2 regions of the Sideroxydans sp. CL21 genome follow, and region 2 is predicted to be linked to the other one. Evidence: predicted binding sites of a transcription regulator. Region 2 holds the regulator's gene; the other holds the start of a gene.
The links. Region 2 encodes sigma-54, which starts transcription at its own class of promoters, with help from an activator protein. Its sites were predicted from a motif close to TGGCACNNTTCCTGCT; they were not measured.

Region 1: a site for sigma-54 is predicted at 2,002-2,017, ahead of QOY30_RS17220 (TorF family putative porin). Genes of this name have one in related genera too.

The regions. Positions count from the first base shown of each region.
Region 1 covers NZ_LR699166.1:3,598,898-3,602,306, forward strand. The annotation lists gene QOY30_RS17210 (ammonium transporter) at 1-732, opposite strand, end outside; gene glnK (P-II family nitrogen regulator) at 744-1,082, opposite strand; gene QOY30_RS17220 (TorF family putative porin) at 1,148-1,945, opposite strand; gene QOY30_RS17225 (accessory factor UbiK family protein) at 2,177-2,389, shown strand; gene QOY30_RS17230 (YifB family Mg chelatase-like AAA ATPase) at 2,393-3,409, shown strand, end outside.
Region 2 covers NZ_LR699166.1:437,530-440,938, reverse strand. The annotation lists gene lptA (lipopolysaccharide transport periplasmic protein LptA) at 1-513, shown strand, start outside; gene lptB (LPS export ABC transporter ATP-binding protein) at 510-1,232, shown strand; gene QOY30_RS02185 (RNA polymerase factor sigma-54) at 1,270-2,709, shown strand; gene hpf (ribosome hibernation-promoting factor, HPF/YfiA family) at 2,726-3,049, shown strand; gene QOY30_RS02175 (PTS sugar transporter subunit IIA) at 3,106-3,409, shown strand, end outside.

The sequences.
Region 1 (3,409 bases), 3.2 Mb from region 2:
TTTCTGGAACAACCACCCGGCATGGCTATTGGCGAGATCGGCTGCCTTGGCGTCGGTATAAGCATCAGGACCATCCCAGTACCAAACCATGTGCGAAATCGGCAGGTAGGCGAAGATGAACCACAGAACGCTGAATATGATCATCGACGAGAACTTGAAGCGTTCTGCAAAACCGCCGCTGATCAGGGCGACCGTGATTGCAGCGAAAGTCAGCTGGAACATGCAGTACACGAAGTCGGGCAGGTATTGACCCTTGCTGAATGTGGCTGCCACGGCCGTGGTCGGATCATCGCCAGACATGAAGAACTTGTCGAGCGAACCGATGAACGGAGCAAGTGAGCTACCTTCATGCCCGGCAGTAAAGGCCGCGCTGTAGCCAAAGATCACCCACAGTACCGATATCACGCAGAAAATCGCGAAGCTTTGCATGACTGTGGACAGGGCATTCTTCCTGCGTACCATACCGGAATAGAACAGTGCCAATCCGGGAACGGTCATCAGCAGCACGAACGCTGTGGAGGTCATCATCCAGGCCACGTCGCCTTTGTTGCAGTCAAAACCCTTGTCGCCGCATTTCGGAGTGGCGGCAGCAGCGGGTGCTGCTGCTGCCGCTGCCGGAGCTGCGGTAGCCGTTGCTGCAGCGGATGCCGGGGCAGCCTCGTCAGCATAGGCCGCGCCTGTCAGGCCGCACAACATGGCCAGCAGGGCGAAAAGCGCAAATAATTTTTTCATCTCATCGCTCCTTATAGTGCTTCCGGACCGGTCTCGCCGGTACGGATGCGGATAACTTGTTCGAGGTCTTGCACGAAGATCTTGCCGTCGCCGATCTTGCCGGTCTGTGCAGATTTTTCGATGGCTTCGATGACGCTGTCCAGCTGGTCAGCCTTGATGGCCGCTTCCAGTTTGATCTTGGGCAGGAAATCGACTACATATTCCGCACCGCGATACAGCTCGGTGTGGCCCTTTTGCCGTCCAAAGCCCTTGACTTCGGTGACAGTGATGCCCTGCACGCCGATGGCGGACAACGCTTCACGCACCTCGTCGAGCTTGAACGGCTTGATGATTGCAGTGACGATTTTCATATTCACTTCTCCTTGAGTTGAGCGGAGCGTTGTCGCCCCGCTTGCCTGGCTACCTACTTACTTAATTAGAACGTACGGCTCAGCGCCAATACTGCGACGCCTTTGCCCAACTTGTTGGTCGTTCCATAAACCGTGCTGTTGTATGCCGCGGTGGCATTTGTATTGCTGTAGGTCAGGCTAGCCGCATAACCATTCGTCAAATCCTTAGAAAGGCTGATGTTGTAGTCCGAATATGTAGGTGAAAAGCCGCCCAAAACATTGGCAACATAAGCGTTATATTTGGCAGATGATCCACTATAGCTTTGCTTGCCATAGTGAGCCGCCAGAGTGTAGGTCGTATCCGGGATAGGATAGGTTCCTGTTATATCTATATAGTTCGTGCCACTTGCGTCCGGCACGCCAAAAGTATCTCCAAGGCTGTAGGAATACTTCACGTAGAAATACGAATAGGTCAACTTGCCGTAGATTTCGTTGGTATCACCCTTGGTTGCACCTGGTGCGTAGGTACCTGGGTAGTTATAGCGCAGAAAGCCTACGTCATAACCCAATGCGCCTGCGGTGGACCTGTAACCACCGTAAGTATCCAGTTCCAAACCTGCATTTGCGGCAGCTCCACCGTCACTCAACCAGCTGATGCTTGAACCCCATGTACCGATGTACAGACCATTGGCATTTGCATAGTCAAAACCGCCCTGGATGGCCGGCTTGCCACCAGTTTGCGAAATACCGCGATACAGGTAGTTGGTCGTCAGTGCCACGTTGGTAGAAAATGGCGATGCCGGTGCAGCCGGAGCATCATCAGCCATTGCGCTCACAGAGAAAGCAGAGACCAAGGCAGCAACTAGCAGTTTGTTCTTAAGCATGGTGTTTCCTTTCGTTATTAAATTAAGTGGGATGAAAGTATCCACGCCTACCTCTCAGCAGAAACTGTGCCAACCATGGAATACCGCGCCGATACTCGGTTTGTGACAGGATTGTAATTATTTTGGAAAGTACGGCGCACCAAGTCCATGCACGAAAACAGTGCGGCGCACCCGAGCGGTGCGCCAACTATTTGATACACTAGCGCCCTAGTCAATTAAGGGTTATTCGTTATGCTGAACGCAAAATTTTTTGAAGAAATGTCCTCCAAATTGAGCGAAGCCGTTGCCAACAGCCCCGCCAAGGATTTCGAGAAGAATGCTCGGGCTTTGCTGGCGCAGGGGTTCTCCAAGCTCGATCTGGTCACGCGCGAGGAATTTGAAGTGCTGGCGCAGCGTCTGGAGAAACTCGAAGCTCGCCTGGCCGCACTGGAAGCGCAACGCTAACAAATGGGGCTGGCTGTTTTATACAGTCGCGGTCTGGCGGGGATGGACGCCGCGCTGGTCACCGTTGAGGTGCACCTTGCAAACGGATTGCCCAATTTCACTATCGTCGGCCTGCCCGAGACCGAGGTGAAGGAAAGCAAGGACCGCGTCCGCGCGGCATTGCAGAATTGCCAGTTTGAGTTTCCCGCACGGCGTATCACCGTCAACCTTGCCCCTGCCGATCTGCCAAAAGAGAGCGGACGTTTCGATCTGCCTATCGCGCTGGGCATTCTGGCTGCGTCCGGCCAGATACCTTCCGACAAACTTGCCGAATATGAGTATGCGGGCGAACTGGCGCTGACCGGCGAGTTGCGCGCCATACGCGGCGCCCTGGCGATGACCTACCGCGCCGCGAACAGTGGACGCGCATTTATCCTGCCCGCCATTAATGCACCCGAGGCTGCACTGGTTGAAGATGCTGTTGTCTATCCCGCTCAATCGCTGCTGCAGGTGGCTGCCCATCTTGCGGGACGCGATGCCTTGACCCGCCATGTACCCGATACGCAAGCCGCCGTTCTTCACTACCCCGACATGCGCGATGTCAAAGGTCAGGCGCAATGCAAGCGCGCACTGGAAATCGCCGCGGCAGGCGGGCACAGCGTGCTGATGTCTGGCCCGCCCGGAACGGGCAAGAGCATGCTGGCCGCTCGCTTCCCCGGCCTCCTGCCGCAAATGACGCAGCAGGAAGCATTGGAAAGTGCCGCCATGCAATCCCTGGGCGGTATGTTCGAAGTGGAAAACTGGAAACGCAGGCCTTACCGTTCGCCCCATCATACGGCCTCGGCCGTTGCAATGGTCGGCGGCGGCAGCAATCCGCGTCCCGGTGAAATCTCGGTCGCCATGCATGGCGTTTTATTCCTGGATGAACTGCCGGAATTCGACCGGGGTGTACTGGAAGTGCTGCGGGAACCCCTGGAAAGCGGACGCATCACCATCTCGCGAGCGGCACGCCGGGCAGATTTCCGTGCCCAATTCCAACTG
Region 2 (3,409 bases):
CGCGACAAACCCATCCATCTGGAGTCGGATCGCGTCGTCGTCGATGACGTCAAGCAAGTCAGCGTGTTCGAGGGCGAAGTCGAACTCACCCAGGGAACGATCCGCATCCGGGCGGAAAAAGTCGTCGTGACGCAGGACAAACTGGGCTTCAAGCATTGCACCGCCACCGGACACCTCGCCAATTTCCGCCAGAAACAGGAAGGCACGGATCAGTACATGGAAGGTTACGGTGAACGAATCGTGTACGATACCCGTGCCGAGGTTGTCGATTTCTACGTGCACGCCCGCGTCAAGCGCGAACTGGACGATGTGCAGGGAGACCACATCGAGTACAGTACCCGTACCGAGGTGTTCAAGGTGTTTGGCGATCCCGCTCATGCCAACGACCCGAACAAGGGCCGCGTGCATGCGGTGATCCAGCCAAAAGCCGAAGAGAGCCCCGACAAACCCGCGCCCAAGAATGCGCCGCTCACCATCGAATCCAGCCCGACATTGACCAACGAAAAACCATGAGTGAACTCAGAACCGTCTCGCTGAACAAGCGCTATCGCGCCCGCACTGTAGTGCATGATGTATCGCTGTCCGTAAAAAGCGGCGAAGTGGTCGGGTTGCTGGGACCAAACGGTGCGGGCAAGACCACCAGCTTCTACATGATCGTCGGCCTGGTCGCTGCGGACGGCGGCGAGATATTCATCGACGACCAGGAAATCACGCACCTCCCCATCCATCGTCGCGCGCGCCTCGGTCTGGCCTATCTGCCGCAGGAAGCCTCCATTTTCCGCCGCCTGACCGTGACCGAAAACATCCGGGCCGTGCTGGAGTTGCAGGGTTATGCCGATGCCGAGATGGACCTGCGGCTGGAAGCGTTGCTGAACGATCTGCACATTACCCATATCCGCGACAATCCGGCCATCAGCCTGTCCGGCGGCGAACGGCGGCGGGTGGAAATCGCCCGTTCGCTGGCAACCGACCCGCGCTTCATCCTGCTCGACGAACCTTTCGCCGGGGTCGATCCCATCGCCGTGATCGACATCCAGAAGATCATCCGTTTCCTCAAGGAACGCGGTATCGGCGTACTCATTACGGACCATAACGTGCGCGAGACGCTGGGTATCTGCGACCGCGCTTACATTATCAACGCCGGTTCGGTAATGGCGGAGGGCAATCCCGACGAAATCATCTATAATGAGGGCGTGAGGAAGGTGTATTTGGGCGAACACTTCAAGCTGTAAAGATCAGGATAAAACCGCCACTCACCGAATAGCCACGATGAAACACTCTCTCCAACTCAGGCAATCCCAACAACTGATGCTCACGCCCCAGTTGCAGCAGGCCATCAAGCTGCTGCAACTTTCGACGCTGGAGATCAATCAGGAGACTGCGCGCCTGCTGGACGAGAATCCCTTCCTTGAGCGCGAGGACGACAGTACCAACCAGACCTATAGCGGCAACAGCAGCTCCGACATCCCCGCCCCTTCCGGCAGTACCGAAACGAGCAGCGCCCCTGCCGAAGCTGAATCACGCAAAGACGACGGCAACGAATGGCCCGAACCTACGTTCTCTTCATCGTCATCCTCGTCCGGCCCTGACGACGAGGACGACGGCTATTCCGAAGTCGCCGCCGAGAAACCCAGCATGCGTGAGCACTTGCTCTGGGAATTGAACATGAGCCAGATGGATCCGCGCGACAAGAAGATCATCGGACTACTCATCGACGCGCTGGACGAAAATGCCTACCTGTCGCAACCGTTGGAAGAAATTTTCGAACTGCTGCCGCCCGAACTGGACATTTCGCTGGACGATCTGGAAACGGCTCTGGTGCAGTTGCAATATCTGGATGCACCCGGTATCGGCGCACGCAACCTGAGCGAATGCCTGGCATTGCAACTGCGTGCCATGCCGGAAGATATACCGGGCCGCGATCTGGCATTGGCCATTGTCAGCGATCATCTGGACTTGCTGGCCGCGCGGGATTTCAGCAAATTGAAAAAGGCCCTGCGCTGCGACGATGACGCCTTGCGCTGCGCACAGGATCTGATCGTGCATCTGCAACCCAAACCCGGTTCGGCCTTCGAGCATCGTGCTGCGGACTATGTGGTGCCGGACGTACTGGTGGAACGCCACGGCGGCATCTGGCGCGCACGTTTGAATCCGGAAGCCATGCCGCGCCTGCGCATCAATCAGGTGTATGCCAACATCCTGCAACAGCGCAACGAGAAGAACGCGCAGGAAATGGCCGGGCAACTGCAGGAAGCGCGCTGGTTCATCAAAAACCTGCAGCAACGTTTCGAAACTATTTTGCGCGTATCGCAGGCCATCGTCGAAAGGCAGCGCCAGTTCTTCGAGCACGGTGACATCGCCATGCGCCCGCTGGTGCTGCGCGAGATCGCCGAACAACTCGAACTGCATGAATCCACCATTTCGCGCGTGACTACACAGAAGTTCATGCTCACCCCGCGCGGCATCTACGAATTCAAATACTTCTTCGGCAGCGGCCTTGCCACCGAAGCGGGCGGTGCGTGCTCATCCACCGCCATCCGTGCACTGATCAAGCAATTGGTCAGCGAGGAAGACGGGAAACACCCGCTCACCGACAGTCGCATGTCAGAAATCCTGGCACAGCAGGGCATTCTAGTCGCCCGCCGTACCGTGGCAAAATACCGCGAGGGGATGAACATCCTTCCGGTAAATCTTCGTAAATCACTCTAACCAAAAGGAGCAGGCCATGAACCTCAACCTCACAGGACGTCACCTCGAAATCACGCCGGCCATCCGCGAACATGTGCTCAGCAAACTGGACAAGGTCAAACGCCATTTCGACAACGTGATCGACATCAACGTGATCCTGTCTGTGGACAAGCTGGTGCAGAAAGCCGAAGCCAACGTCCATGTTTCCGGCAAAGCCATCTTCGCCGAAACCGAGGACAGCAACCTGTATGTGGCCATAGACGCACTGGTCGATTCGCTGGACCGCCAGGTGTTGAAACACAAGGAAAAGTACACCGCGCGTCGCCATGACGAAACCGGCAAGCAAAGCGCAGCAGACTGAAGCGATGCGGGGCAACCAGAAGTGGTTGCCCCGTTTTCTTGTTATGGTGAAATAGTATGAGCCTGATCAGCAAAATTCTAACCCCTGAATGTGTCCTGCTGGACAACGAGTCCACCAGCAAAAAACGCGTATTCGAACGTGTCGGCTTATTGTTCGAAAACACGCTCCATATCGGACGCAGCCAGGTGTTCGACAGCCTGTTCGCTCGCGAAAAACTAGGTTCCACCGGATTGGGGCAAGGAGTAGCCATCCCGCATGGCAGGGTGAAAGGTCTGCGCGAAGCTGCAGCTGCCTTCGTCAAAATGCAGAACCCCATCCCTTTCGACGCACCGGACGGATTGCCGGTGAGTTTCATTTTTG